3 regions of the Arthrobacter sp. CMU6 genome follow, and region 1 is predicted to be linked to each of the others. Evidence: riboswitches for the same ligand, from Rfam matches in the RefSeq annotation. Region 1 holds a riboswitch; each other region holds the start of a gene.
What was found. A riboswitch is a leader RNA that binds a small molecule or an ion and turns the genes downstream of it on or off. The one in region 1 is predicted to bind thiamine pyrophosphate.

Region 1 (9,659 bases):
GTCTGTACTCACTTCCACGGATCGCCTTGACCGGGTCTGTCACACAATTACAGCGTATTTGAACAGCAATATGAGAGAATAAACGTGGCTGGAGCGCGAACCACATTCGAACTCCAGTCCGGTGGCTTGTTCCCAAGACCGCCAATGAGCACTGGTGCAGGCTTCGGAAAGAAGATCCAGCCTCCCAGCTTCCATTGGACGGCACCTGGTTGTGGTTGTCAGAAACAACGGGTTCCAGTAACAATCCCGCCGGCCTGTCAGGCCTGCCGCACCCCACTGCCGGTGCGAGCCTGCTGGTATCCAATTGACTTCTGTCAATGCCTGCGGGTTTTGACAATATGTGCCCCAATGGGTGCCGAATGTGGCGGCATGTCAGGGGCAGGAGTGTTGCCACATATGGATAATGACCAGGTTATAGCCGAGAATGTTGAACCGGCTGCCGCCGGCGAAGCCGCCGCCGAGGCTCCCAAGAAAGCCACCAGGACCCGGCGCAAGGCGGCGCCCAAGGCCACCGCAGCGGATGCGGAGTCCGCGGCGGAGGCTGCAACCGCTGATGCCGCCGCGGCGGAGCCCGCTGTCGCGGAAGGCGCCGAAGCCCCGGCCAAGACCCCGGTGCGCCGGACCCGCGCCCGGAAGAAGGTTGCCGAAGAGCCGTTGCCCGCATTTGCGGAAGCAGCCGGGGCCGAAGTGGATGCGCAGGAAACCGGCGGACAGGCAGCCGCCACGGAGCCGGCAGCCGAGGCCGTGCCGGCCGCCGAGGAACCTTCTGCCGAGTCAAAGCCTGTGCGCCGCCGCCGGGCAACGAAGCCGAAGGCCGCGGAGCCGGCCGAAGGCCCCGCTGAGCCAGCGGAAACTGCCGGGACACCCGCTGCCGTGACTGCCGCTGAAGCGGCGTCCGGCGGACAGACGGAGGTGCCCGCCCCTGCTGCTGCTGCCCCCGCAGCCCAGGCAGCGCCGGCCGAAGCAGCCCCTGCCGAACCGGCGGCTGCACAGGAAGCCGCCGCCGAGGAGGAAGCCGAAGAAGAGACTGCCGGGCAGTCGCCCGTGGGTTCGCTCTTCCTGGAGCCGGCCTCAGTGACATCGATCATCTTCCAGGCCCCTGACCTGAACACGGTCATCCGCCCCGCCGCTCCCGCTAAGGAGGACGTGGCAGCCGAGGACCTCGAGGACGAGCTCGAGGACGAGGGCCGCCGCCGGCGGCGCAGCCGCGGCCGCCGCGGCCGCAGCCGGACCGACCGCGAGATCACCGACGGCGATGAGGGAACAGACGAGTCTGACGAAGCCGGCGAAGATGAGGCCGCGCAGCTCGACGACGGCGTAACGTCCCGCCGTCGCCGGCGCCGCCGCCGCGGTGACCAGGACCTGGAACTGACCGGCGGGGGAGAAGACGATCCCCCCAACACTGTCACCCGTGTCCGCGCCCCGCGGGCCATCAGCGAGGCTCCGGCGAGCAACCGCGTGACCAGTGTCAAGGGATCCACCCGCCTGGAAGCCAAGAAGCAGCGCCGGCGCGAGTCGCGGGACACCGGCCGCCGCCGCACCGTGATTACCGAGGCCGAGTTCCTGGCCCGCCGGGAGTCCGTGGACCGCCAGATGATCGTCCGCCAGCGCGACGACAGAATCCAGATCGGTGTCCTGGAAGACGGCGTCCTTGCTGAGCACTTCGTCTCCAAGACGCAGCAGGACTCTCTGATCGGCAACGTCTACCTGGGCAAGGTCCAGAACGTCCTGCCGTCCATGGAAGCCGCCTTTGTCGACATCGGACGCGGCCGCAACGCCGTGCTGTACGCCGGTGAGGTCAACTGGGACGTCGTCAACCTCGAAGGCAAGCAGCGCCGGATCGAGAACGCGCTGAAGTCCGGCGATTCCGTCCTGGTCCAGGTCACCAAGGATCCGGTCGGCCACAAGGGTGCCCGCCTCACCAGCCAGATCTCCCTGCCCGGCCGCTACCTCGTGTATGTGCCCGGCGGTTCCATGACCGGCATCTCCCGCAAGCTGCCCGACGTCGAACGCAACCGCCTGAAGCGGATCCTCAAGGACCGCCTGCCCGAGGACGCGGGCGTCATTGTGCGGACGGCCGCTGAAGGCGCTTCCGAGGAGGAACTGACCCACGACATTAACCGTCTCCGTGCCCAGTGGGAGGGGATTGAGAGCCAGGCGAAGTCAACCAAGGTGCTCGCACCGGAACTGCTGTACGGCGAACCGGACCTGACCATCAAGGTTGTGCGGGACGTCTTCAACGAGGACTTCTCCAAGCTGATCGTGTCCGGCGACGAAGCGTGGGACACCATCGAGGCGTACGTCACCTACGTTGCCCCGGACCTCGTGGGCCGGCTCGAAAAGTGGACCAAGGATGAGGACATCTTCTCCGCCTGGCGCATTGACGAGCAGATCCACAAGGCACTCGACCGCAAGGTATTCCTGCCCTCCGGCGGCTCGCTGGTCATTGACCGGACCGAGGCCATGACGGTGGTTGACGTCAACACCGGCAAATTTACCGGCAGCGGCGGCAACCTCGAGGAGACGGTCACCAAGAACAACCTGGAGGCGGCCGAGGAAGTTGTCCGCCAGCTGCGGCTGCGCGACATCGGCGGCATCATCGTCATCGACTTCATCGACATGGTGCTGGAATCCAACCGCGACCTGGTCCTGCGCCGCCTGGTGGAATGCCTGGGCCGGGACCGGACAAAGCACCAGGTGGCCGAGGTGACCTCCCTGGGACTCGTGCAGATGACCCGCAAGCGCATGGGCACCGGCCTCCTGGAAGTCTTCGGCGAGCAGTGTGAGGCATGCGCAGGCCGGGGCGTCGTCACCCATGACGAGCCGGTGGAGCACCGCCGTGCCAACACCGTGGCCGCGGAGCACCACGTGCACCGCGCCGAGGTACAGCCCCCTGCCCGGTCCGAACGGAAGCGCCGCCGCGGCAAGGGCGGACAGCTGTCCTCCGAGATTGCACCGGCCGCCCCTGCTGCCGTGCACCACCCCGAACCGTCCGAGGCAGAACGCCACGCCAAGGCCGAAGCCACCCGTGCCGCCCTGGCCAACATCGCGGCAGCGGCCCACGCCGCCCACCTGCACGAGGAAGCGGCGCACAGTGCCGCAGCTTCGGGCGAGTCCGCCCGTCCGGCAGCTCCCGCGGCCGCCGCACCGGAAAGCCCCGTGGTGCACCGCGCTCCGGAAACGGAGAGCGTCTCCGGACGGCCCGGCGCAGTGCTCACCTTCGGCGGTGAAAAGGTGATTCTTCCGTTCGTCGACCACAGCGAGGAGCCGGTCAAGGAAGCGCCGGCCCTGACGCTGGACCGCCTGGAGGAAGCCTTCGCGCACCTTGGTGCTCCGGTTGCCCCCGCGGACGAGAAGGTCGCTGCGGAGGAGGCACCCGCCACGGCCCGGCCGGAAAGCCAGCAGCCGGAAAGCCAGCCCGCCGAAAGCCCCGCCCCGTCCCGGAGCCGACGTCCGCGCCGGAACCGCAGTGCCAGCCGCGCCCAGGGGGCAGCCAACGAGACTTCCGTGGAACACCACGTGGTTGCGCCGGCTGCTGCCGCAGGGCACTCGCACGAGGCCAAGGCACCGGAAACGGGCAATGCGCAGGGAGCGTCCAAGGCTACCCAGCAGCCCGCCAGCGAGCCGATCATCCTGGGAGTAGGGGTACCCGCCTCAGAGCTCTAGACCTCAGAGCTCTAGGACAACGGACTCTGACTGAGCCCACCGGATGAAGGTCCGGCGCCGCGTTTGCGGTGCCGGGCCTTTCCGGTTTCCAGGCAGTGCCCGCCAAAGCCTGTCGTAAACGTCAAATTCGGTGTCCTGGGCCGGACGAACCGCTAGGCTGGGGGACTGACACGGGGTGCCGCGCACGGGCCGGCTGAGATCCAAACCCGTTGAACCTGTCCGGTTAGCACCGGCGAAGGGATGTCTTCCTTGTCATCAGCATCGCTCCTGCCCGCACCAGCATCCGCCGCCGGTTCCCTCCTGGAATCCGTGGCACCGGCCGCTCCGACTTCCCGCGACGTTCCCCGGGTCCTTGCCATCGCGGGCTCCGATCCGTCCGGCGGTGCGGGCATCCAAGCCGACCTGAAAAGTATTGCGGCCCACGGCGGCTACGGGATGGCCGCAATAACCGCCCTGACCGCGCAGAACACCACCGGCGTGCGCGGCGTGCACGTTCCGCCGGCGTCCTTCCTGTCAGCGCAACTGGACGCTGTCAGCGACGACATCGACGTGGACGCCGTGAAGATCGGCATGCTCGGCGATGCCCAGGTGATAGCCGCAGTCCGCAGCTGGCTCGAAAAGGTGCGGCCCGCCGTCGTGGTTCTCGATCCGGTGATGGTGGCCACCAGCGGTGACCGCCTCCTTCAGCAGTCCGCAGAGGAAGCACTCGGCGAACTGCTGCCGCTGGCGGACCTGATCACCCCCAACCTTCCCGAACTGGCCATGCTGCTCGGGGAACCGGAAGCCGCGGACTGGGCCGCCGCCCTTGACCAGGGCAGGCGGCTCGCGGCCCGGACCGGTGCCACGGTGCTCGTCAAAGGCGGTCACCTGAACGGCTCAACCTGCCCGGATGCCCTCGTGAACACGGCCGGGCTGCTGTCCGCGGAGGTGGTGGAGGTCGCGGGTGAACGGATCACCACGCCGAACAGCCACGGCACCGGGTGCTCGCTCTCCTCGGCCATGGCCACGGCCCAGGCACGGCTCGGCGACTGGGAAGCGTCATTGCGGGCGGTCAAGCCCTGGCTGGCCGGAGCCCTCCGGACATCCGGGCAGCTGGAGGTCGGCGCGGGCAACGGACCGATCAACCACTTCCACCACCTCGCCCAGCCCGAACGGGTGGGCGGCTTCGCTGAACTGCTGCGCGCTGAGACCGTGGCCGACCTGGAAGTCATTTACAACCTGGGCTTCATCCGTGGACTTGCCGAAGGCACCCTGGTGGAGAAGGAATTCGCGTACTACCTGGCGCAGGACGCCATCTACCTCAACGGCTACTCCCGTGTCCTGGCGCGGGCCAGCGCACTCGCGCCAACCGAATCCGAGCAGCTGTTCTGGGCCCGATCGGCGCAGCAATGCCTGGAGGTTGAATCGGAACTGCACCGCAACTGGCTCAGCACGCGCACCGTGCAGACAGAGCTTGGCCCGGTCACGAAAGCGTACGTCGATCATCTGCTTGCGGCTTCGGCGGGTGGCAGCTACGCGGTGCTGGTGGCCGCGGTCCTGCCTTGCTTCTGGCTGTACGCCGAGGTGGGGGAGACCCTGCACGCCGAATATGTGGCTGCCGGGGCGCCGGCCGGGCACCCGTACGCTGAATGGCTGCGGACGTACGCCGACGAGGAGTTCGCTGCCGCGACGCTGCGGGCCATCGAAATCGCCGACGACGCCGGCCGGGCCGCGTCGGCGGGGGAGCGTGAAGCGATGATCACCGCGTTCCGGCAGTCCTGCCGGTACGAGCTGGAATTCTTCGACGCGCCGAGCCGCCACAGCTGAACGGAATTGGGCGCGGCGCCCGGTAAGATAGTCGCGCACGGCATCGGATGTCCGGAACAGCGCCTCTGTGGCGCCTATCACGTACGAACCGCCGGTGCCAGCCTCATTTGCGGCCGACGACGGAATTAGCGTATTCTAGATCTTCGGTGCTTACGCCAACACTTGGGTTATGACCCGGGATTCGTCCAATCGGACTTCTTCCTGGGATAGCTCACGGGTTCCCCCCGGGCAATCCACGGCGTTGAGGCACAGCGCGAACCAGGCCAAGTTTTCGGACCAGGGTTCCGCACGCAAATTTAGTAATAGACGTCGAGAGAAGTGAGTTCCCAAGTGGTGTACGCGATTGTCCGCGCAGGCGGCCGCCAAGAGAAGGTTTCCGTTGGAGACTTCGTTACCCTGAACCGCGTCGCCGGTGGAGCTGGCAGCACGATTGAGCTGCCCGCGCTGCTCCTGGTAGACGGTGACAAGGTCACCTCCGCAGCTGCGGACCTGGCCAAGGTAACTGTGACGGCTGAGATCCTTCAGGACCTCCGTGGTCCGAAGATCGTCATCCAGAAGTTCAAGAACAAGACCGGTTACAAGAAGCGCCAGGGTCACCGTCAGGAACTGACCAAGGTCAAGATCACCGGTATCAAGTAACCTCCGGTTACTGTTCAGGTTTCCCGCAGTTTTTCCAGAATTAAAGGCAGGCATTCCAAATGGCACACAAAAAAGGCGCGAGCTCCACTCGCAACGGTCGTGACTCCAACGCCCAGTACCTCGGCGTAAAGCGCTTCGGCGGCCAGGTAGTTTCCGCTGGCGAGATCATCGTCCGCCAGCGCGGCACCCACTTCCACCCGGGTGCAGGCGTTGGCCGTGGCGGCGACGACACCCTGTTCGCACTGCAGGCAGGTGCCGTTGAATTCGGCACGCGCCGCGGCCGTCGGGTCGTCAACATCGTTGCTGCTGCAGCTGCAGAGTAACAACAAGTTCTGAACCGGTGGAGCGGGCCATGATGGCTCGCTCCACTGTTCTTTTAACCGCATTACAATCGATTTGGACGTCCAGGACGGCCGAATTCAGCAATAGAGGAGATTCACCGTGGCGAGCTTTGTAGACCGGGTAGTACTGCATGTATCCGGCGGTACCGGCGGCCACGGCTGTGTCTCCGTCCACCGTGAAAAGTTCAAGCCGCTCGGCGGACCTGACGGCGGCAACGGCGGCGACGGCGGCGACGTCATCCTGCGCGTTGACTCGCAGACCACCACGCTGCTCGACTACCACCACGCACCGCACCGGCACGCCACCAATGGCGGCCCCGGCATGGGTGACTGGCGCGGCGGCAAGAACGGCGAGACCCTGGTCCTGCCCGTTCCCGACGGCACCGTCGTCAAGACCAAGGACGGCCAGGTACTGGCCGACCTCGTGGGCGAGGGCACGGAATTCGTCGCAGCCTCCGGCGGGCAAGGCGGGCTCGGAAACGCTGCGCTGTCCTCGCAGAAGCGCCGGGCGCCAGGCTTCGCCCTGCTCGGCATCGAGGGTGATGCCAGGGATATCGTCCTGGAGCTCAAGTCGATCGCAGACATTGCCCTGGTGGGTTTCCCCTCGGCCGGCAAGTCCAGCCTGATCGCGGCCATGTCTGCCGCCCGCCCCAAGATCGCCGATTACCCCTTCACTACCCTCATCCCCAACCTGGGCGTGGTCCAGGCCGGCGACGTCCGTTTCACCATCGCCGACGTCCCGGGACTCATCGAGGGTGCCAGTGAAGGCAAGGGCCTAGGCCACAACTTCCTCCGCCACGTCGAGCGCTGCGCGGCTTTGGTCCACGTTTTGGACTGCGGTACGCTGGAATCTGACCGAGATCCGCTCTCGGACCTCGCAATTATCGAAGCCGAACTCGAAAAGTATGCGGTGGACATGAGCTACGCCGGCACGAACGGCGAAGTTGTCCCGCTCAACCACCGCCCGCGGCTGGTGGCACTGAACAAGGTTGACCTGCCGGACGGCAAGGACATGGCCGAGTTTGTCCGGCCGGAGCTGGAGTCCCGCGGCTACCGTGTGTTCGAAGTTTCAGCCACGAGCCATGAAGGCCTGCGCCAGCTTGGCTTCGCCATGGCGGAGATCGTCAAGGCCGCCCGCGACAGCGTGGCAGCCACGCCGCCGAAGGTGCACGCACCAATACTGCGACCCCGCGCCGTCAACGAGACCGGATTCCGGATCCGCCGTGAAGAGAAAAACCTGGAGCCGCTGTTCCGCGTTCTGGGCGAGAAGCCCGTGCGCTGGGTCAAGCAGACGGACTTCACCAACGAGGAAGCCATTGGCTACCTTGCCGACCGCCTCGCCAAGCTCGGCGTCGAAACCGAGCTGTTCAAGCAGGGCGCCAAGCCCGGCGACACCGTGGTGATCGGTGAGGATGACGGCGTGGTGTTCGACTGGGAACCGACCATGATGGCTGGCGCCGAGCTGCTGGCTTCGCCGCGCGGCACGGACGTCCGCTTCGCAGACATTGGCGACCGTCCCACCCGCGGCCAGAAGCGCGAAGAACAGATCGAACGCCGCGAGGCGAAGGCGGCGGCACGGGCCGAGCTGGAAGCCGAGCGCAAAGCCGGTATCTGGACCGAGTCCGTCAGCGCGCGCCGGGCTGCCCGGCCTCTCAAGGAGAGCGGACTGAACACCGAACATGAGGAGTGAACCCGCACACGTGACTGATACTTCCGCAATTGTCATCGAGGAACCCAGGACCGACGATCGCAGCATGCTCGCCAGGGCCCGCCGCATTGTGGTCAAAGTAGGATCGTCGTCCCTTACCAGCATCAAGGGCGGAATATCGGAGGAGGCGCTCACCGAGCTTTCGGATGTGCTGGCCGCCAAGTGCAACGCGGGAACCGAGATCATCCTCGTTTCCTCCGGAGCCATTTCGGCCGGCCTGGCCCCGCTGGGCCTGGCAAAGCGTCCGCGCGACCTCGCCACGCAGCAGGCCGCGGCCAGCGTGGGGCAAGGCCTGCTGATGGCACGGTACACGCACGCCTTCGCCGCCCACGGCGTCACCGTGAGCCAGGTGCTCCTCACCGCCGATGACCTCATGCGGCGCAGCCACCACACCAACGCGTTCCGTGCCCTCAACCGGCTGCTGAACCTTGGCGTGGTGCCCGTCGTGAACGAGAACGACACCGTCGCCACGCACAAGATCCGGTTCGGCGACAACGACCGCCTGTCCGCCCTCGTGGCGCATTTGGTGCGGGCCGACGCGCTGGTTCTGCTGTCCGACGTCGACTCCCTCTATGACGGTCCGCCGGCCAAGGGGGCCAAACGGATTCCGCAGGTGGACGGCCCCGAGGACCTCGACGGCGTCTCCATCGGCAAGACCGGCAAGGCAGGCGTCGGCACCGGCGGCATGCAGACCAAGGTGGAGGCCGCCACGATGGCTGCCGACTCCGGAATCCCCGCCCTCGTCACATCCACCTCCAACGCCGCCGCGGCCCTGGCCGGCGAGGACGTCGGAACCTGGTTCACCGTCAACGGGGGGCGCAAGTCCGTCCGGATGATGTGGCTCGCGCATCTGGCCCACGTGCAGGGCCGGCTGTTCCTTGACGCCGGCGCCGTCCGGGCCGTGCGGGACAACCACACCTCGCTGCTGCCCGCCGGCATCACCTCTGTCGAAGGCAACTTCGAAAGCGGCGACGCCGTCGAAATGGTCTCGCCTGAAGGCACCGTCATTGCCCGCGGACTGGTGAACTACTCCGCGGCCGAACTGCCGCAGATGCTCGGACGGTCCACCGTGGAGCTGGGCGAGGCCCTGGGCCGCGGGTTTGACCGTGAAGTTGTTCACGTTGACGACCTGGTTCTGGTCTAAGCGGGGGACTCGCCTAGACTTGAATGATGACTGAGGCACTGATGAACCAAGCAGCTGAGACATCCAACGACGCTACGACGGTCCCCACCCTGCCGGAAGACAGCCGGCCCGCAGCGGCGGACGTCGAGTCGGCCGTCTACGCCATCGCCGACCGTTCCCGGCAGGCCGCCCGCAGCATGGGCCGCGCCAACCGGGCCTGGAAGGACAAGGCCCTGCGCGCCATCGGGAGCGCGCTGCTCGCAAACAAGGGGCAGATCCTGGCCGCAAACACCAAGGACGTGGAAGCGGGCCGCGCCAACGGCACGTCCGCCGCCCTCCTGGACCGGCTGACCCTCAACGAAACCCGTATTTCCGC
Region 2 (9,659 bases), on a different contig from region 1:
CCTGCTGGTCCTGCTTCCTGGTCCGCCACCGATCCCAGGTGGCCAAGGAGAAGAACGGCCACGCCTACTGCGTCGACTGTGAGGGCTAAGTCAGCGCACGAACAACCCCCGGTCATGGGAGGGCCGGTTCCGGACTCGGTCTGGGACAGTATCCGCGCCGAGTTCACCCTCCCGTCCCTGGAACAGGTTCGGGGCCGCCTCACCGAGCTCATAGAGAACCCTGAACCGGCCATGCGGCAACTGGTCCGCGTGTTTATTGGCCACGGCACCTACTGCCCCGGCTTCCAGTTCCTTCCCGGCGGGCAACTGCACTCCACGGTGACGGCGCTGTTCGTCAGGGCCATGGAGCTGCAGGTTCCACACAACTACTTCACGCCCTGGATGGTCACGCCCTCAAGGCAGTTGGGCGGCTCCCGCCCCGTGGACCTCCTGACTGATAGGGACCGGCTACTGCTGGAGCTGAAGCGTTCGCAGGCTAAGCCGGACGGAGAGCTCCGGCGCTGGAACGACCGCTTCAGCCCGGGCCTAGGGGTCTAAAAGTCGGCAACAGCCGCGGGCCCTTCTATAGAATCCCGCAGGATCTGCGAAGGTAGTGCTTGCCAGCAGCATCTTGCTGCCCTCCAGAGCCTTGCTCAGACGACCGGGCATGCCAATAGGATTGTGAATCCCTATTTCGAGAAAAGCACCGACAGCAGCCGTGTCTCAGCTGGGCACACCCACGCAACGCCCGTAGGGTCGAGGTGAGTCTCGAAGGGACAAATGGAGAGAACGGCAGAGGGCTTCTCCCCCGCTGGCAGGGCAAACGTCGATCGATGACGTCCTGAGGTCGCAGTACGACCTGACTCCTCAGCTCCCTCTCCGCTGGGCCGCTCTTGAGACGCCCGCCGGAGGCCATCAGCTGTCCCGAGGTGAAGTACAACCAAACCGGACACCGCAGCTAGCTTGACGGAATATCGGTTATCGCGTTAAGAAGCGGCCAGAAGTGTGGTGGAAAAAGCGGCGCCACAGGAATGCTCTGCCGCACGCAGGCGAATTTCAACTTCTCGCGGCGGATGGCGCGGAAATGTGTGCCATGAATTAGGGAGCCTTTCAGCAGTGTGCTGACAGGCTCCCTAGGAGTTGGAAACATTCCAGATCAAGCCTAAGCCTAAGGATTTGGACACGATAGCCGATGTTATGTCACGCTGGCCTTCACAAGGGGGGCTGCCCAACGATTGATCGGCACGCTTGTCTTTGGCCGACGGCCCTTCTTGGCCAAGGTCAGTGGTCACGTATTTTCTGGCATGACCGTACGTCCCCCAGGGACGTTCTGGTGACCCGAAGCCTTTCCATAACGCCTTATATCGGCCAAACATCGCCCCGCATGGTGACACCGCCGCCATCGCTAACTCGGCAGAAGCTCCAACGGGAGGCCCGCGCCCCTTCCGAGTTTGGAGGCTGATGGCGGATATTACGCCAGAGTCAGACTTACAGGGACGCCAACGTTGTAAGAGTTGAGGCGAGAGCGTCTGCCAGTTCTTTCCCCTTGGTCACGAAATGCTGGGAAAACTGGTTGCGATGCTCTTCGTGCTCGTGAAAATGGTGAGGAGTTAAGACACCGGAGAATACCGGTACGTCCGTTTCCAGTTGCACTCTCATCAGGGCGTCCACGACACTTTGTGCGACGAATTCGTGGCGGTAAATACCTCCGTCAACTACGAGGGCAGAGGTGGCGATGCCGTCGTATTGGCCGGACGCTGCGAGCCGTCGGACGAGTAGCGGAATTTCGTAGGCCCCGGGCACTTGGTGGACATCGACGTTGGTGATGCCAAGTTCCTTGAGCCGCGTTTGAAAGCTGTCGACGGCGCGATCAACGATGTCAGCATGCCATTGGGCGCTAACAATCGCTACGCGGAAGGAGGAAGTGTCCAGAGGTGACAAGGGTAGTTCCTTTCTTTGGGAGGTCATTGGAGGATTCTTTCATGCTGATACTGACCTCGGCGCATATGTGTCCAGGCAGCGGGGCGGGACGCGGACTCAGTGATCCGGAGGAGCTCTTGGCGGTGCACCCTTCCATGGGCACCGCCAGGGTCTAGCAGGAGTTACTCAACCACTTCGCCGGTGTTCTCGTAGGAGGCAATTTTTCCGATGCGGCGGATGTGGCGCTGGTCGTTGCTGAAGGGTTCCTGCAGGAAGGCTTCGATCAGGGCCGCGGCCTCCTCGACGCTGTGCTGGCGTCCGCCCACTGCCACGACATTGGCGTCATTGTGCTGTCGGGCCAGCGTGGCGGTGGAGTGGTTCCAAGCGAGGGCTGCCCGCACCCCCTTGACCTTGTTGGCGGCGATTTGCTCCCCGTTCCCGGAACCGCCCAGGACGATGCCAAGAGCGTGCACGCCCGCTTCCTGGTCCGTTACCACCGCTTGCGCTGCAGTGATGCAGAACGCCGGGTAGTCGTCCAAAGCATCGTATTCCTTGGGTCCGTGATCCACGACGGCATAACCCTTCTCCGACAAGTGTTTGACCAAGTGGGCACTCAGCTCCATGCCGGCGTGGTCGGTGGCGATATGGACACGGGGAAGGTCATTGGGTGAAGTCACAGTTGTTGATTCCTGTTCAATTGAGCGGGCGCCCTCTGATGCGACCGGCTGTACGGCGGGAAGTCTTGCTGGTCCAGGGATTTAGGAAAATACGGGCTCTGTGGCTGCCTTGCGGGACGCGAAGGAGCTCAGCACGCCGGTCTTGGCCAGACCGCGGGTGGCGATCCAGGACAGCGCGCCGGCGATGATGGCGCCGGAGATGGCGGTGAAGATGATGTAAGCCAGCTTGTCCCCGGCGGCGTAGGCGATGTTCCAGCCCCACGGGGCGAACGAGTCGTTCAGGCCGCAGAACAGCCCGGCGCCGGCACCCGCCAGCAGCGAGACGGGCAGGTTGAACTTCTTGTACCGGAACGCGGCGAACACCAGCTCCGCACCCAGGCCCTGCAGCACGCCGGAGATCAGCACCGTGGTGCCGTACTGCGAACCCATGATCAGCTCGCCCGTGGCTGCCACCGTTTCGCAGAACAGCGCGGCACCGGGCTTGCGGATGATGAGCATGCCCAGCACCGCCGGGATCATCCAGCCGCCGGCGTACAGGCCGGTCAGGGGCGGGTAGACCGCGTTCAGTGGTGCGGAGATGAGGTTGGCGCCCTGGGACCAGGCCCAGAAAATGACACCTCCGGCGACGGCGATCAGCGCCGCCACCACGATGTCGGCCACGCGCCAGTTGTACCCGGACTTTTTAGCTGTTGCTGTTGTCATGATGGTCCTCCTGAGGATCAGGAGGGGAAAGCGCTCCCCGGCTGCTGGCTTTGGGGTGCCTGCGGCCGGACACTTTGAGAACTCGACTCCCTTGCGCCGGTACTAGCCGGATCAGGTTCGAGGGTCTGCGGTTGTCCGCACTCTCAGCGCCCACCCGCGGCTTCCTGGCTGTGCCAGTGATGCCCGACGGCGGCGCTCCCCTGTCGTAATGAATCTGCCCTTGGTGGGCTGGTCCCATTTATACACGTTCGTGCGTCCGAAACCACAGCGGCGTCCAGTCAGCTCAACGGTACGCCCTAGGAATGTCGCCAGCCCCCGCAGAGCGGCAAGCCCACACGCTGCCGGCCGCAAGAACTCTCCAGCCTGCGTCGATTACCACTGCCACTGAGGCGATCCTTGAGGATGCTCCGCTGGGAACCTGTCCTCCACCCCGTCTATTGACACTCGAATTGTGGGGTGGGTAACATGGATTCACATACAGTCACTACTGAATGGATATGCAAAATGTTAACTGCAGATGCTTCCCAGGCCGCATCCTGGCGGTCCCTCCGCCAAGAGGTGTTGGCCGGTGACGCCGACTTCCGCTCCAAGAAGTTGCACGAGCGTGCCCAGACCACCCGCCGCTCGATCCTGAAAATGATTTCCGACTCAGGCCAGGGGCACATCGGTGGAGACTTCTCCGTCACGGACATCCTGACGGTGCTTTTTGACGCTGTCATGAACGTCGATCCCGAGGATCACCGCAAGGAAGACCGCGACCACTTCATCCTCAGCAAGGGCCACTGTGCAGCCGCGCTGTACTCGACCCTGGCGCACAGCGGCTTCTTCCCGGTCTCAGAACTGGACACCTTCATGGCGCCGCTGTCGGCGCTGAACGGACACCCGAACAGGGTGAAGGTCCCGGGTGTCGAAACGAATACCGGCCCGCTGGGCCATGGCCTCCCGGTGGCCGTCGGCACGGCAATCGGTGCCAAGCTGCTGGGTACCGGCACCCGCGTCTTCGTCGTCACGGGCGACGGTGAAATGCAGGAAGGCAGCAACTGGGAGGCGCTGATGTCGGCCTCCCACCACAAGCTGGACAACCTGACCCTCGTCGTTGACCGCAACCGGCTCCAGCAGGGCGCGCGGACGGAAGAAACGAACGGACTGGACCCGCTCGATGCCCGGCTTGCCGCCTTCGGCATGGAAGTGCGGATCGTCGACGGCCACAACTACAACGAACTCATCGAGGCACTGAGCCCATCCACCACGGGTTCCCCCGTCGCCATCATCGCCAACACCGTCAAGGGCAAAGGCGTCTCCTTCATTGAAGACCGCGTCGAGTGGCATCACAAAGTACCGTCCAAAGAACAAACCCTTCAGGCTTTCCAGGAGCTGTCATGACGACAACAACCGTGCAGACCGACGCACCCACGTTCGACAACCGCCAGGACTTCGCGGACGAACTCATCAAGCTGGCCCGCACCAACGACCGAGTCGTCGCCGTGTGCAACGACTCAGTCGGCTCCAGCAACCTGACCAAATTCCGTGACGAGTTCCCGGACCGGCTGATCAACGTCGGCATCGCCGAGCAGAACATGGTCGGCGTCGGCGCCGGTCTGGCCAACGCCGGCTTCATTCCCTTCGTGTGCGCAGCGGGACCCTTCCTGACAGGTCGTTCCCTGGAGCAGATCAAGGCAGACGTGGCCTACAGCCAGCACAAGGTCATCCTGTGCGGCATGAGCCCGGGCATGGCCTATGGCGAACTCGGCCCGACCCACCACTCCGTCGAGGACTTCTCCTGGCTGAGGGCACTACCGGGCCTGGACATCGTCGTTCCCGCCGACGGAGCACAGACCCGCGCCGCCGTGCGCAACGCCGTGGCCGACCCGCGGCCCACCTACATCCGTGTGGGCCGCTTCAAGGTTCCGCACGTCTCCGAGGACAATGCCGGGCTGGAACGCGGAAAATTCGTCGTTGCCCGTGAAGGTACCGACGTAACCCTGATCGCTACCGGCACCGAAGTGTCCCGGGCGCTGTGGGCCGCTGCCTCGCTTGCCGGCGAGGGCGTCTCGGCACGAGTCCTGAACGCCACCTACCTGAGCCCCCTCGACGAGGACGCCATCAAGGATGCCGCCCGCCAGACCGGCGGAATCATCACCGCAGAGGAAGCCAACGTCGCCGGCGGCCTTGGCGCCGCAGTAGCCAGCGTCGTGGGCCAGCTGGAGGACGGTGCCCGAGTTCCGATGCGCATCCTCGGCCTGAAAGACCACTTTGCTCCGACCGGCAGCACCGCCTTCCTCCTGGACCACTTCGGCCTTACCGCCGACCATATCGCCGCGGCAGCACGCGAGGTTCTGAACCGTGACTAACCTGGCCCCTGCACCTGCCGGATCCGCCGTCGTTGTTGCGGTGGACCAAGGCACGAGCGCAACGAAGGCCCTGGTCATGGACGGCTCGGGCGGAATCATCGCCCGGGCGCAGGTTAGTCTCACGCAGCAGCACCCCCAACCCGGGTGGGTCGAACAGGACCCGCTCGTCATACGCGACAGTGTAATTAAGGCAGTCGCCGACAGCCTCAGCGGACTGGACGGCACAGTCCTGGGTCTGGGTGTGAGCACGCAGCGCGAGTCAGCAATGATCTGGGACCGTGAAACCGGACAGCCCTTGGGGCCGGTTCTGGGATGGCAGGACCGCCGCACCGCCGAGCAGGCAAAGAACCTGATCGGCGACGGTGCAGGCGACCTGGTTGGCCGGTCCACCGGCTTGCCGATCGACCCGATGTTCTCAGCCCTGAAAATCCAATGGCTGCTCGATGACGCTGACCCGGACCGCCGCCTCAGCAAGGCCGGGAAAATCGCGGCCGGAACCGTCGATTCCTGGCTGCTGAGCTGCCTCACCGGTGAACATCGGATCGAGGCGGGCAACGCGAGCCGCACCCAGCTCCTGAACCTGGATGCGGTCGACTGGGATCAGCAGCTGCTGGAACTCTTCAATGTGCCGCGCCAGGTCCTCCCGGAGGTGGTGGCATCCACCGCGGAAAGTTCCCCCTTGCTGGGTGGTCTGGCCGGAGGCTCCCGGGTCCACGCCGTCATGGGTGACTCACACTCGGCGCTGTACGCACACGGTGTCCGGGGTCCGGGCACAGTCAAGGCGACCTACGGTACGGGCAGCTCCGTCATGGGCCTTCTCCCGGACGAAGCTCACCCCGGTGACATGGGCGGACTGGTCCGGACGCTGGCATGGCATGATGGCACACCCCGTTACGCCTTCGAAGGGAACATCCTCGCCACGGGTGCGACGGCGGTTTGGTTGTCGAAGGTGCTGGATTGTGACGTTTCACATCTGGACTCACTGGCCCGGACGGTCGAGGACAGCGGCGGGGTCAACCTTGTCCCCGCGTTCGCCGGACTCGGTGCCCCGTGGTGGGATGAACGTGCAGAAGCCACGATCAGCGGGTTCAACCTGGGCACGACCTCGGCACATCTGGCCCGGGCCGCGTTCGAATCCATTGCCCTGCAGATCGAAGATGTGCTGCGGGCGGCCGAGAAGTCCGTCTCGCCGCCCATCAGTTCCGTGCTGGCCGACGGCGGCCCGACATCAAACACGTGGTTGATGCAGCTGCAGTCGGATCTGAGCCAGCGCACCGTGCTGCGCAGCGCGGTGCCGGATCTTTCAGCGCTCGGAGTCGCGCACATGGCGGCCATTGAGACAGGGCTGTTCAGCAGGGAGGCAGTTGAAAAGCTCCCGAGGAACAGGACCGCGATCGCGCCAGCCATGCCCGTCCATGACGCGGACCGCCGGCGCTCAAGCTGGTCCCGGGCGGTCACCAAAGCACGCTGGTCCCCGGAAGAACCCACGGCTCTCGTCCCCAACTCACCCGGCACAATGCACGACGCGTTGGCCCCCGCAGTAACGGAGTGACACCAATGAACACCATCGGATCTGAGATTTTTCAGGGTCACTTTAAGGGGCGCCGCGCCCTGGTGACCGGCGGAGCCAGCGGCATCGGCTACGGCATCGGCCAGGCCTTCGCCGAAGCCGGCGCTTCGGTGCTCCTTGTTGACCGCAGCCCGCTGGTCAGCGAATCGGCGGAAAAGCTTCGGGCAGCCGGTTTTGACGTCGACCACGCGGTAGCCGACGTCACTGACGAGGCGCAGGTCAAGGCGACGTTTGCCAAGACCGTCGAGCTTTGGGGCGGGCTGGACATCCTGGTCAACAATGCCGGGATCATCACCATCTCGAACCTTGAAGACCTCAGCCTGGACGAATTCAACAAAGTCCTGGCCGTGAACACCACTGCTGTCTTCCTGTGCTGCCGGGAAGCAGCCCCGCTGCTGAAAGCCAGCAATCACGGGGTCATCCTCAACGCATCCAGCGGACAGGGCCGCCAAGGCTTTATCTTCACGCCCCACTACGCCGCCAGCAAGTTCGGGGTCATCGGCCTCACCCAGTCCCTGGCCAAGGAACTCGCTCCATCCGGTGTCCGCGTCAACAGCTACTGCCCCGGCATCGTCAAGACCGAGATGTGGGAATACAACGACCGTGAATGGGGAAGCCGCCTGGGTGACTACAAGCCCGGCGAACTGATCCAGGAGTGGATCGACGGCATACCACTCAAGCGCCCCGCCGAAGCAACCGACGTGGCAAACCTGCTCTTGTTCCTCGCATCGGACGCGGGCAGCTACATCACAGGACAGGCCATCAATATTGATGGCGGAATGTTCATGAACTAGGGCCCAACCTCTACTGCCAACGGAGTCAATCATGAGTCAACAACTAGCCCACCGGCCCGGTGGAGCACCCCAGGAAAACGGTGCAAAGGCGCCAATGTTTTCACAACTCAGTGCACGCATGTTTTCGGGTAGCGGCGGAGCCCTGCTGGGCCTGATCGCCCTGTTCATCGTCCTAAGCTTCGCCTCGCCCTTCTTCCTCACCGGCCGCAACCTCATCAACATCCTGGATCAGGTGACCGTTCTCGGCATCCTGTCCGTCGGAGCAACAGCGGTCATCATCACCGGCGGCATCGACCTGTCAGTGGGTGCCGTCCTCGGACTCTCCACCATGGTCTTGGGCTGGCTCTCCCACCAGGGCGGCTGGCCAATGTGGGCCGCCATGCTGGCAGCCATCGCCGTGGGCGCCCTCGCCGGTTCGCTCAATGGCCTGGGCATTACCTACGCCAACCTGCCACCGTTCATCGCCACTTTGGCCATGCTCTCCATTGCCCGCGGCCTGGCGAACCTGATCACCGACGGCCAGCAGATCGTCGGATACCCGGAGTGGTTCTTCAACCTTTCCTCCGAAAGGTACCTCGGGTTCTTCTCCGTCACGCTGCTGGTCGTGGTGGCCTTGTACCTGGCAGCCTGGGCGTGGCTGAAGTACCGGGCATCCGGGCGCTCCATCTACGCCATTGGCGGCGGCGCAGAAGTGGCCCGCCTGGCCGGCATCCACGTCAAGAAGGTCACCATCTGGGTTTACGTCGCGGCAGGCGCCCTGGCCGGCCTCGGCGGAATCGCGTTGGCCAGCCGTTTGGATTCCTCCCAGCCCAGCGCCGGACTCGGATATGAGCTTGACGTCATCGCCGCCGTTGTCATCGGTGGCGCAAGCCTGAACGGCGGCGTCGGACGCATCGGCGGAACGATCATCGGTGTTCTGCTGATCGGTGTGCTGCGCAACGGCCTGAACCTCCTGGGCGTTTCACCGTTCATCCAGCAGATCGTCATCGGCCTCGTCATCGCCATCGCCGTGATGGCAGACGTGCTCCGGCGCAAGAAGGCCTAACCGGTCCCATCCCTCACCAGCATCACCAACCAAGCAATACCCCAATCGGATTTATCAATGGAGATGAAAATGTTTAGAAAAATCGCAGTAGCCGCGGTTGCAGTGGCCACCACCTTTTCCCTGGCAGCCTGCGGGGGCGGGAACTCGGGCGCCGGCGGAGGCGGCGGCGAGAAGCAGAAGACGATCGGCCTGGCGGTAGCCAACCAGCAGGCAGACTTCTTCAACCAGATCCGCCAGTCGGTCGAAGCAGCGGCCAAGGAACAAAACGTCAAAGTCGTCGTCGCTGACGCGAAGGGCGACTCCAACACCCAGGTTTCGCAGATCCAGGACTTCATCACCCAGCAGGTGGACGCGATCATCTACATCCCCGCCGGTGCAACGGCGGCAACTGTCCCGGTCCGCGCGGCCAAGTCAGCGAACATTCCCATCGTTGCTGTTGACCGAAACCCCGAAGGCGCACCCGGTGATACGTTCATCGCCACCGACAGCGTCGGGGCAGCCAAGTCCTTGGGCGAGTGGGTCGGTAAGAAGGTTGACGGCAAGGGACAGCTCGGCGTGATCCAGGGCCAGATCGGAACAACGCCTGAGGTCGCCCGTGACACCGGATTCAAGGAGGCCATG
Region 3 (9,659 bases), on a different contig from region 1:
CCAGCACGCGCGCGTTCTTCAGCCGCCTTTGGCCGAGCGCGCCGATTTCGGGAATGATGAGGTGCCTGGAATACCGCTCCACCTCTTCGGTGGAAAGCCCGGGCGCGGGATCGACGAGGGGGCCCGGGAGCGTGCGGACTGTATTTGCCGTGGACGGAGAAGCCATACTTCAATGTATGCCTGAAGATACCGCGCGGTCATATTACCCCCGGGTAAAGTGAAGTTAACTGCAAAGGAAAGAAGGCCAACAGTGGTTCATCATGCACCGGTTGATCGAACTCAGGCCGCGCAATCCAATGCCGGCCCGGCCCGCGCCCCCGGACAGCGCTCCGCCAGGCTGCCGCGCGACGAGCGCCGGGCCCAGCTGCTGGCCGCAGCCCAGGAGGTTTTCGTCGCCAACGGCTACCACGGGGCCGCCATGGACGAGATCGCGGAAACGGCCCACGTCAGCAAGCCGGTGCTCTACCAGCACTTCCCGTCGAAGCGGGAGCTGTACCTTGCCCTGCTGGACAGCCACCTCGAGGCGCTGACCGAGCTCATGCTGGGCGCCCTGAACTCCACCTCGGACAACAAGGAGCGCGTGCAGGCCGTCATGCGCGCCTACTACCGCTTCATCGACAGCGACGACCAGGCGCACCGGCTGGTCTTTGAGTCCGACCTGATCAACGACGCCGACGTCAGCTCGCGCCTGGAGACATTCAACAAGACGTTCGCCAACGCCATTGCGCAGGTCATCGCGGAGGACACCAAGCTGCCCCTGCTGGAGGCCCAGCTGCTGGGGCGCGGACTTGCGGGCATGGCCCAGGTCAGCGCACGGTACTGGCTGGAAACGGACGGGAACCTCGACCTGGATGTGGCCAGCGACCTGATTTACCGTTTAGCTTGGCGCGGAATCTCTCGCTTCCCCAAAGAGACCTAGACTACAACTGAAACTACCTTTGAAATTTCAACCTTGACTGGCTGGGAGGCCTTGCTGTGGAAGTAAAGATCGGCATTCAGAACGTCGGCCGCGAAATTGTGCTGGAATCGGCTCAGGATGCTGACGCTGTGGCCAAGGTCGTGGCCGAGGCCATCGCCAAGGGCAGCGAGCTGCGCCTGAACGACGAAAAGGGCCGTCAGATCATCGTCCCGGCCAATGTCCTTGGCTACGTCGAAATCGGCGCAGAGGAAGTGCGCCGGGTCGGCTTCGGCGCACTGTAGGCCAAGCCGTGCTGTCCCTCGTGATCGTGCTCCTGGTGACTGTTGCTGCCGGCTTCATCGTCTGGGCCAACGACCGGCACCACACCAAGTACGGCATCCTGCTGCCGGCCGGCACCGCGGCGGTGGTGGGCATGCTGGCGTGGATCATCTGCATCTGGGCGGGGCTTGGCTACCGGCCGGGCCTGACGTGGCTTCCGTGGGTCCTTCCCATGGTGGCCGGGACGGCTGCCGCCCTGGCAGTGGCGGTCTATCTGGGCCGGAGCCGCGCCAAGCAGGACACCCAGCGGCTGACGGCAGCGCTGAAAATCTAACCGCCCCGAAACCGTCAACGCCGGGATCCGTCCAGTGCCGGATCCTGCAGTGTCAGGATCCGGCCAGGTCCGGCCCCTGGCCTTCCTCGGTGCACAGGCAGAGCCGGTTTCCCTGGGCATCAGTGACCACCACCCACTTGGGTGCGTGGTCGCTGTTCATTAAGGCCCCGGTGGCCGCCGTCTTCTCCAGGGCGGATGCCGACTCGGCCTTCGAGCGGTAAATGTCCAGGTGCAGGCGGTTGTCGTCCGGGGTGGGGGTTTCCTGGAACCACACGCCCGGACCTCGTCCGTACGGGTCCACGAGGTCCCCGAACCGGCCCTTCCGGTACCCGAGCGCGACGCGCCAGACCTCGGAAATCGCCGCCGCGTCAGCCGTGTCGATGCCGATGTCCACCGACCGGTACAGGCCGGGCTGGGCCTCGGCGCCTGCCTCCGACGCGGCGTCGCTGACCGAGGCCGCGGCGCGGGTGTCCCGCGGGGTCACCTCGCCCCCGGCATCGTGGGAACTGAACCGGATGAATACCCGGTTATAGCGCCAGTCCAGGTCCGGATGGTGGTCCGTCTCCTCAGCCAAACGCCCGACGGCGGCAATCAGCTCCAGCGCGGCCGCCGCCGTCGGCGTCTTATAGACGGTGACCAGGCCGCCCAGCCGGTAGCGCCAGTCGGGCAGCCCGGCTAGCGCTTCGTCGATCTGGGGTCGGGTGAGGATGTCGTCCCTGGCGGCCACGGCGCACTCCTAGGCAGGACCTGTTGAGCCTGCCGAGCACCGGGCCGGCAGAGGCGGCCGGACTAGAGGAACTCCGCCCGGCCCTCCATGGCCGACGACGCCAGGGCATGCTCACGGCGCGGGATCCGCCCGGCCGCACGGGCCAGCCTACCGGCGATGACGGCGTGTTTGAAGGCCTTGGCCATGAGCGCGGGGTTCTGGGCGCGGGTCACCGCGGTGGCCAGCAGCACGGCGTCGCAGCCCAGCTCCATGGCCAGTGCAGCGTCGGAGGCGGTGCCGATCCCCGCGTCCAGGACCACGGGAACGGATGCCCTCGACACGATCAGCTCGATGTTGTGCGGATTGAGGATGCCCAGGCCCGTGCCGATCGGCGCCCCCAGCGGCATGACGGCCGAGGCTCCCAGGTTTTCGAGCCGGAGCGCCAGGACGGGGTCGTCGTTGGTGTAGGCAAAAACCTTGAAGCCGCGGTTGACCAGCTGCTCGGTGGCGTCCACCAGCTCCACGGCGTCAGGCAGCAGCGTGTGCTCGTCCGCGATGACCTCGAGCTTGACCCAGTCGGTCTCGAGCGCCTCACGGGCCAGCTCAGCCGTCATGACGGCTTCCCGTGCCGTGAAGCAGCCGGCGGTGTTGGGGAGCACGCGGATGTTGTGGTCCACCAGCAGCTGGAAGAGTGAGCCAGTTTCGGCAGGCGAATAACGCCGCATCGCAACGGTGGTCAGCTGGGTGCCGGACGCGACCAGCGCTGAGCCGAGACCGTCCAGGCTCGGTGCGCCTCCGGTGCCCATGATGAGCCGCGAGGTCAGCTCCACCCCGTCAATGACAAGGCTGTCTGCTGTTTCAATCAGTGTTTCTGCCATCGTGCTCATCCTCCTTGGACTGCCGTGACTAGTTCGATCTCATCGCCCTCGGCGAGGGCGGTGCTGTGCCACTGGCTGCGCGGCACGACGGCTGCATTGCGCGCCACCGCCACACCCAGTCGCTGGCCGTCGGCGGCCTGCCCGTTGGCGGACAGGCGGCGCCCCGTGACCTGGCTGACGAGCGAGGTGACCGAGGCGCCCTCGCCTACTTCCTGTTCGATACCGTTCAGAGTGATGTTCATGCTGGTTCCTTGTTCGGGTCAAATGTGACGCGGGTCATGTGGCAGTGCCCGCTGCTGGAAGGTCATTCATTGCGGTAATGAGTTGGGGCAGCGGTCAGCCGGGAGCTGGGCTGAGGGAAGCGGCCGCTCCCACCGGCTCCGCGGTCCCGGCGGAAAACCTGCCCGGCCGGAACGCGGCCCAGCGCGGATCCGGAACGCCGTCCATGAGCTGGCGGCAGATCACTGCGGCCGCCGGGGTCAGCAGGACGCCGTGGCGGAAGAAGCCCGTGGCGACGATGAGGCCGGCCACATCCGCCCCCTGCCCCTGCCCGCGGTCCGGCACCCGGCCGAGCAGCGGCGCGTTGTCCGGTGTGCCGGGCCGCGCCCGCGCGGTGGCTTCAAGGAGCTCGAGCTCGGCGACGGCCGGCAGCAGGGCCTGTGCGTCGCGCAGCAGCTGGTAGACGCCGCCTGCGCTGGTGCCCGGTACCCCGTCCTCGCGCTGGGTGGCGCCAATCACCACGGTCCCGTCCTGGCGGGGCACGATGTAGACCGGAACGCCCCGCACCATGCCGCGGACTGTGGCGGTGAGCAGGGGCTGCAGGTGCGCGGGAACCCTGAGCCTGAGGATGTCTCCGTAGACCGGGCGCAGCGGCAGCTGCAGGCCTTCCGGGAGGTCCTGCAACTGCGCTGCGGCGAGACCGCTGGCCACCACCGTCTCGGCTGCCCTGACGGACCGGCCGCCGGCCAGCCGGACTCCGCAGACCCGCCCGCCGTCCCAGAGCAGTCCGGCGGCGTGCTCCTGCACCGCGTAGCCCTTTCCGGCCGCAAGCTTCTGGCCGTGGCCGGCCAGGCCGGCAGCGATCGCCCGGATGAGCTTCCGCGGATCTACCTGGTGGTCCGCCGGGATGTCCAGCGCGCAGGAGATCCCGGGGCTGAGCAGCGGCTCCCGGGACCGTGCCTCGCGGATGGTCAGCGGTTCAACGTCCAGGCCGTGGGTCCGCTGCACGTCCCGCAGGTCCATGAGGGCGCGGCGATCGGCAGGATCGACACCCACTGCAAGGGTCGGCGTCGTCAGATACCCGGCGTCTTCGCCGGCGGTGAGGGTGGCGGCAAACTCCGGCCATCTGGCCGAGGACTCCAGCATCAGTTCCAGGAGCCCTTCCTCCTGGTAGTGCAGTTCGCTGACCGGGGCGAGCATGCCGGCCGCAGCCCAGCTTGCACCGCTGCCGGGGGCCTCGTCTATCAGCAGCACCGAGCGGCCGGAGCGCCGCGCCTCCCAGGCGATGCCATGGCCCACCACGCCGCCGCCGATGACGGCAACATCTGCCTCAAGGCTTGGGGTGGCACATTCCGGGCCACTTGTTCCAGGGTTCACGCTAATTCCTTCCCTACGCCGGTACTAACCGGATCAGGTCAAGCGGTCGGCTCTGACGCCCTCTCAGCCCTGCGCCTTTTATGACAGCAGTAACGGGCTCCCGCGGTACCTGCCCAGTTTAGAGGAACTAAGGTGGTTGCCATGACCCAGCACTCTGCCCACACCGCCGCCCGCCTGTACCTCTGCACCGACGCCCGCAAGGACCGCGGGGACTTTGCAGACTTTGTGGACGCGGCGTTTGCCGGCGGCGTGGACATCATCCAGTTGCGCGACAAGAACATCGAGGCGGCCGAGGAACTGGAGCTGCTGGAAACCGTCCACGCTGCCGCCCGCAGGCACGGCCGGCTCTGGGCCGTGAACGACCGCGCCGACATCGCGTCCATCGCCGGCGCGCCGGTGTTCCACATCGGCCAGAAGGACCTGCCGCTCCGCGCCGCCCGGAAGCTGCTGCACGATTCCACCGTGATCGGACTGTCCACCCACAGCACGGACCAGGTGGATGCCGCGATCGGTGCCGCGCACGGGCGCAGCGGCCTGGACTATTTCTGCGTGGGTCCGCTGTGGGCCACCCCCACCAAACCCGGGCGCGCCGCCGTCGGACTCGACCTGGTCCGCTACGCGGCGGAGGCGGTCCGCACAGCGGACGAGGAACGGGTCGGCGGCCTGCTGCTGCCTTGGTTCGCGATCGGCGGGATCGACCGCACCAACGTGGAGCAGGTCCTGGCGGCCGGCGCCACCCGGATCGTCGTGGTCCGCGCCATCACCGATGCGGCAGACCCGGCAGCCGCCGCGGCGGAACTGCTCGACGCCCTCGACGCAACGGCGCCGGCAGCCGTCTCCTAGGCGGGACCGGTCCGGGGAGACCGGAGAGCTACCCGCTCAGGCCCAGCTGGACCATCCGCCGGGAGTGGTTTTCCGCGACTTCGGCAGTGATGCCCCGCACCAACTCGCGCGCGGTGGCGTCCGTGGCGCCGGGTTCCGCTTCGACGAACAGCTCGCTAAGAAACGCGTGTTCGTGGCCCACGCGCTGGGCCTGCGTGATCGCTTCGCCGAGGAGCCGGCGGCCCCACAGCGCAAGCCTGGACGCGAGCCGGGGGTCGTCAGCCAGCGCTCCCCTGAGCCGGTCCCGGAGGACGCCCGTGGCTTCTTCCGAGGACTGGATCTGCTGGATGAGCTCTCGCGTTCCGGGGTCCACGAACCGGGCCACCGCGCGGTAGAAATCGGCGGAGACGGTGTCCACCACATAGGCCTTCATCAGGGATTCGTACCAGTCGGCCGGACGGGTCCGTTCGTGGAAGTGGTCCACGGCCGATTGGAACGGCAGCATCGCATTTTCGACGTCGACGCCCATCTCCGCCAGCTTGGCGCTCACCAGTTCGTAGTGCTGGAATTCAATGACCGCGATCCTGCCAATCACGGCCCGGTCATGCAGCGTGGGTGAGTAGCGGGCGTCGGAGGAGAGCCGTTCGAACGCGGACAATTCGCCGTATGCCATCACGCCGAACAGGTCTGCAACGAAGCGGTCGTAGCGAGCGGTGTCAGCCGAGGATGTGCCCATAATCCAAGACTAACGGCGCAATTCGGGCTAACCTGATTTTCGTGTCACATCATCGTCTGTCGCCCAGCGTCCACGAGCAGACCAACGCGCTCGCGGACGCCCTGAGCGCGCTGCGGACGGAACTGGAGCTTCCGGGCGAGTTCCCCGAGGATGTGCTCAAGGAAGCCGAAGCCGCCGTGGCGGACCGGCAGTTTCCGGACCTGGACCTGACCGGAGTGGACTTCCTGACCATCGATCCGCCGTCGTCCACCGACCTGGACCAGGCACTGTTCATCGAACGCCGCGGCGAGGGCTACCGGATCCTTTACGCGATAGCCGACGTTCCGTCCTTCGTGCAGCCAGGCGGCGCGCTCGACGCCGAGACCCGCCGCCGCGGGCAGACGTTCTACGCGCCGGACGGCCGGATACCGCTGCATCCGGAGGTGATCAGCGAGAACGCCGGCAGCCTGCTGGCCGGACAGCTGTGCTCCGCCTTCGTCTGGGAGTTCGAGCTCGACGCCGCCGCCGAGGTGGCATCCGTGGTGGTGCGCCGGGCCGCCGTGCGCAGCCGGGCCAAGCTCAACTACAGGGGTGTCCAGGCAGACCTGGATGCCGGCACAGCCCCTCCGATGCTGCAGCTGTTGCGCGAGGTGGGGCGCAAGCGCGTTGACCTGGAACGGGCCCGCGGTGGGGCCAGCCTGAACATGCCGGAGCAGGAGATTGTCCAGCTTCCCGACGGCGGCTACCAGATTGTGGCGGTCCCCCAGCTTCCGGTGGAGGACTGGAACGCCCAGATTTCGCTCATGACCGGGATGGCCGCCGCTTCGCTGATGCTCAAAGGCAAGGTGGGGATCCTGCGCACCATGCCTGCCCCGGATGAACGCTCGCTCAGCCATTTCAAGCGCCAAACAGCCGCGCTGGGCAAGCCGTGGGACGGGCAGGAAAGCTACGGCGAGTACCTGCGCACCCTGGATCCCACCGACCACGGGCAATTGGCCATCCTCCATTCGGCCGGCATGCTCTTCCGTGGCGCCGCGTACACGCATTTCGACGGCACCGTCCCGGAGGACGCCGTCCAGTCAGCCATCGGCACGGCGTACGCCCACACCACTGCACCGCTGCGCCGGCTCGTGGACCGGTTTGTCCTGGTCATCTGTGAGGCATTGAGCAACGACCGGCCGGTGCCGGCCTGGGCCCGGGAGGCGCTCCCCTCGCTGCCCGAAATCATGGCGTATTCGGACCAGCTGGCGGCAAGGATGGAACGCCTCGCCCTGGACACCGTGGAAGCCGCGCTGCTGATCAACCACATCGGACAGGAGTTCGATGCCGTGGTGATCTCCGGGTCGAAGCCGGCCAAAAACGGCTACGGGAACGGCGCAGGCAACGGAAACGGGAATAACAGCAGCGGTAAAGGCCTGAACGGCAAGGGAGCCAACGGTTCGGGCCCCTCTGGCGTGGTCCAGATCGCCGAACCGGCCGTGACGGCCAGATGTGAGGGCGAAATGGAGCCCGGCACCAGGGTCCGCGTCCGGCTCCTCTCCTCGGATATCACCACCAGGGAGATCCGCCTCGAACTCGTCGACTGATCCGCTCCTCCGCGCACCACGGGCCACCGCGGCGGCGCGAGTCAAGGAATTCACGGGTTTGCCAGTAGACTGGGTGGGTAGTAATGGATGCCCGGTCGTTGATTTCCTTGATTTGAATTCAACAAGCCCGCCCCTACGCGATCTTGAGTCACACCCGCCGGTCCCCAGTGCCGGCAATTAGATAGCCCGCGATCGGCTTCCACTGGAATTGCTTGCGCGCCTGAGCGTGCTCCGGAACGGCCCCCGTGCCCGCCCCGTTGAGCAGGCGGCGCCAACGCCTAAATGAATAAGGAAACTCCCCTGTGAGTGAATTGCATACCCACCAGCTTCTCTCCGATGACACCGGCACCGAGACCATCGAGCCGGAAGAGACCATCATCTCGGACGAGAAGCCGCACGAAATAGCCGAAAAGTCCTTCGCGGACTACAACGTACGCGCGGACATCGTCGAGTCCCTCGCCGACGCTGGCATCACCCACCCCTTCCCCATCCAGGCGATGACCCTGCCCGTGGCGCTGTCCGGCCACGACATCATCGGCCAGGCCAAGACCGGCACCGGCAAGACCCTCGGCTTCGGCATACCCGCACTGCAGCGCGTGGTGGGCCAGGATGACCCGGGCTTCGGCAAGCTGCCTGCCCCCGGCGCGCCGCAGGCGATGGTGATCGTGCCGACCCGCGAACTCGCCGTCCAGGTGGCCAACGACCTGCAGACCGCATCACGCAAGCGCAACGCCCGCATCGCCACGATCTACGGCGGCCGCGCGTACGAGCCGCAGATCGAGGCGCTGCAGAAGGGCGTGGAAGTGGTTGTCGGCACCCCCGGCCGCCTCATCGACCTCTACAAGCAGAAGCACCTCGTGCTGAAGAATGTGAAGATCGTGGTCCTAGATGAGGCCGACGAGATGCTGGACCTCGGCTTCCTGCCCGACGTCGAAACCCTCATCGCCGGCACGCCGGCAGTCCGCCAGACCCTCCTGTTCTCCGCCACCATGCCCGGGCCGGTCATCGCGATGGCCCGCCGGTACATGACGCAGCCCACCCACATCCGCGCCGCCGACCCGGATGACGAAGGCCTCACCAAGCGTGACATCCGCCAGCTCATCTACCGTGCCCACAGCATGGACAAGACCGAGGTGGTTGCCCGCATCCTGCAGGCCCGCGGCCGCGGCCGCACCATCATCTTCACCAAGACCAAGCGCACGGCCGCCAAGGTTGCCGAGGAACTCGTCGACCGCGGCTTTGCCGCCGCCGCCATCCACGGCGACCTGGGCCAGGGCGCCCGCGAGCAGGCCCTCCGCGCGTTCCGCAACAATAAGGTGGATGTCCTGGTGGCCACCGACGTCGCCGCCCGCGGCATCGACGTCGACGACGTCACGCACGTCATCAATTACCAGTGCGTCGAGGACGAGAAGATCTACCTGCACCGCGTGGGCCGCACCGGCCGCGCCGGCAATAAGGGCACCGCCGTGACCTTTGTTGACTGGGACGACATGCCGCGCTGGGGACTCATCAACAAGGCGCTGGGCCTGAGCGTTCCGGAGCCGGTCGAAACGTACTCCTCGTCACCGCACCTGTACGACGACCTGGACATCCCGGAAGGGACCAAGGGCCGGCTGCCGCGCAGCAAGCGCACCCTCGCCGGCGTGGACGCCGAGGTCCTGGAGGACCTGGGCGAGACCGGCAAGAAGAACAGCCGCTCCGGCGGCCGCGACGCCAGCCGTTCCGGCAGCAGGGAAGGCAGCCGCCGCGGCAGTGACGCAGGCAGCCGTTCAGGCGAGCGCCGCCGTCGTTCTTCCGACTCCGGCACGGATGCCGGGACCGGCCCCGCTGCCACGGCAACGGCCA

Region 2: linked by a shared signal. The riboswitch ahead of AC5RWD_RS03415 (ECF transporter S component) and the one ahead of thiD (bifunctional hydroxymethylpyrimidine kinase/phosphomethylpyrimidine kinase) in region 1 are both predicted to bind thiamine pyrophosphate.
Region 3: linked by a shared signal. The riboswitch ahead of thiO (glycine oxidase ThiO) and the one ahead of thiD (bifunctional hydroxymethylpyrimidine kinase/phosphomethylpyrimidine kinase) in region 1 are both predicted to bind thiamine pyrophosphate.

Annotation. Positions count from the first base shown of each region.
Region 1 covers NZ_JBNHFL010000011.1:68,468-78,126, reverse strand. Annotated here, with positions in the region: gene AC5RWD_RS09840 (Rne/Rng family ribonuclease) at 397-3,666, shown strand; TPP riboswitch at 3,828-3,924, shown strand; gene thiD (bifunctional hydroxymethylpyrimidine kinase/phosphomethylpyrimidine kinase) at 3,907-5,472, shown strand; gene rplU (50S ribosomal protein L21) at 5,803-6,111, shown strand; gene rpmA (50S ribosomal protein L27) at 6,171-6,434, shown strand; gene obgE (GTPase ObgE) at 6,553-8,142, shown strand; gene proB (glutamate 5-kinase) at 8,207-9,304, shown strand; gene AC5RWD_RS09810 (glutamate-5-semialdehyde dehydrogenase) at 9,331-9,659, shown strand, end outside.
Region 2 covers NZ_JBNHFL010000003.1:185,490-195,148, reverse strand. Annotated here, with positions in the region: gene AC5RWD_RS03435 (DUF4193 domain-containing protein) at 1-89, shown strand, start outside; gene AC5RWD_RS03430 (hypothetical protein) at 115-537, shown strand; gene AC5RWD_RS03425 (6,7-dimethyl-8-ribityllumazine synthase) at 1,468-1,920, opposite strand; gene AC5RWD_RS03420 (ribose-5-phosphate isomerase) at 2,082-2,576, opposite strand; gene AC5RWD_RS03415 (ECF transporter S component) at 2,658-3,278, opposite strand; TPP riboswitch at 3,349-3,490, opposite strand; gene AC5RWD_RS03410 (transketolase) at 3,783-4,661, shown strand; gene AC5RWD_RS03405 (transketolase family protein) at 4,658-5,629, shown strand; gene AC5RWD_RS03400 (FGGY-family carbohydrate kinase) at 5,622-7,181, shown strand; gene AC5RWD_RS03395 (SDR family NAD(P)-dependent oxidoreductase) at 7,187-7,993, shown strand; gene AC5RWD_RS03390 (ABC transporter permease) at 8,112-9,038, shown strand; gene AC5RWD_RS03385 (sugar ABC transporter substrate-binding protein) at 9,108-9,659, shown strand, end outside.
Region 3 covers NZ_JBNHFL010000004.1:95,000-104,658, forward strand. Annotated here, with positions in the region: gene moeB (molybdopterin-synthase adenylyltransferase MoeB) at 1-166, opposite strand, end outside; gene AC5RWD_RS03985 (TetR/AcrR family transcriptional regulator) at 251-919, shown strand; gene AC5RWD_RS03990 (DUF3107 domain-containing protein) at 976-1,200, shown strand; gene AC5RWD_RS03995 (hypothetical protein) at 1,209-1,511, shown strand; gene AC5RWD_RS04000 (4a-hydroxytetrahydrobiopterin dehydratase) at 1,564-2,238, opposite strand; gene AC5RWD_RS04005 (thiazole synthase) at 2,301-3,095, opposite strand; gene thiS (sulfur carrier protein ThiS) at 3,101-3,337, opposite strand; gene thiO (glycine oxidase ThiO) at 3,432-4,691, opposite strand; TPP riboswitch at 4,684-4,805, opposite strand; gene thiE (thiamine phosphate synthase) at 4,833-5,534, shown strand; gene AC5RWD_RS04025 (ferritin-like fold-containing protein) at 5,563-6,249, opposite strand; gene AC5RWD_RS04030 (RNB domain-containing ribonuclease) at 6,291-7,814, shown strand; gene AC5RWD_RS04035 (DEAD/DEAH box helicase) at 8,117-9,659, shown strand, end outside.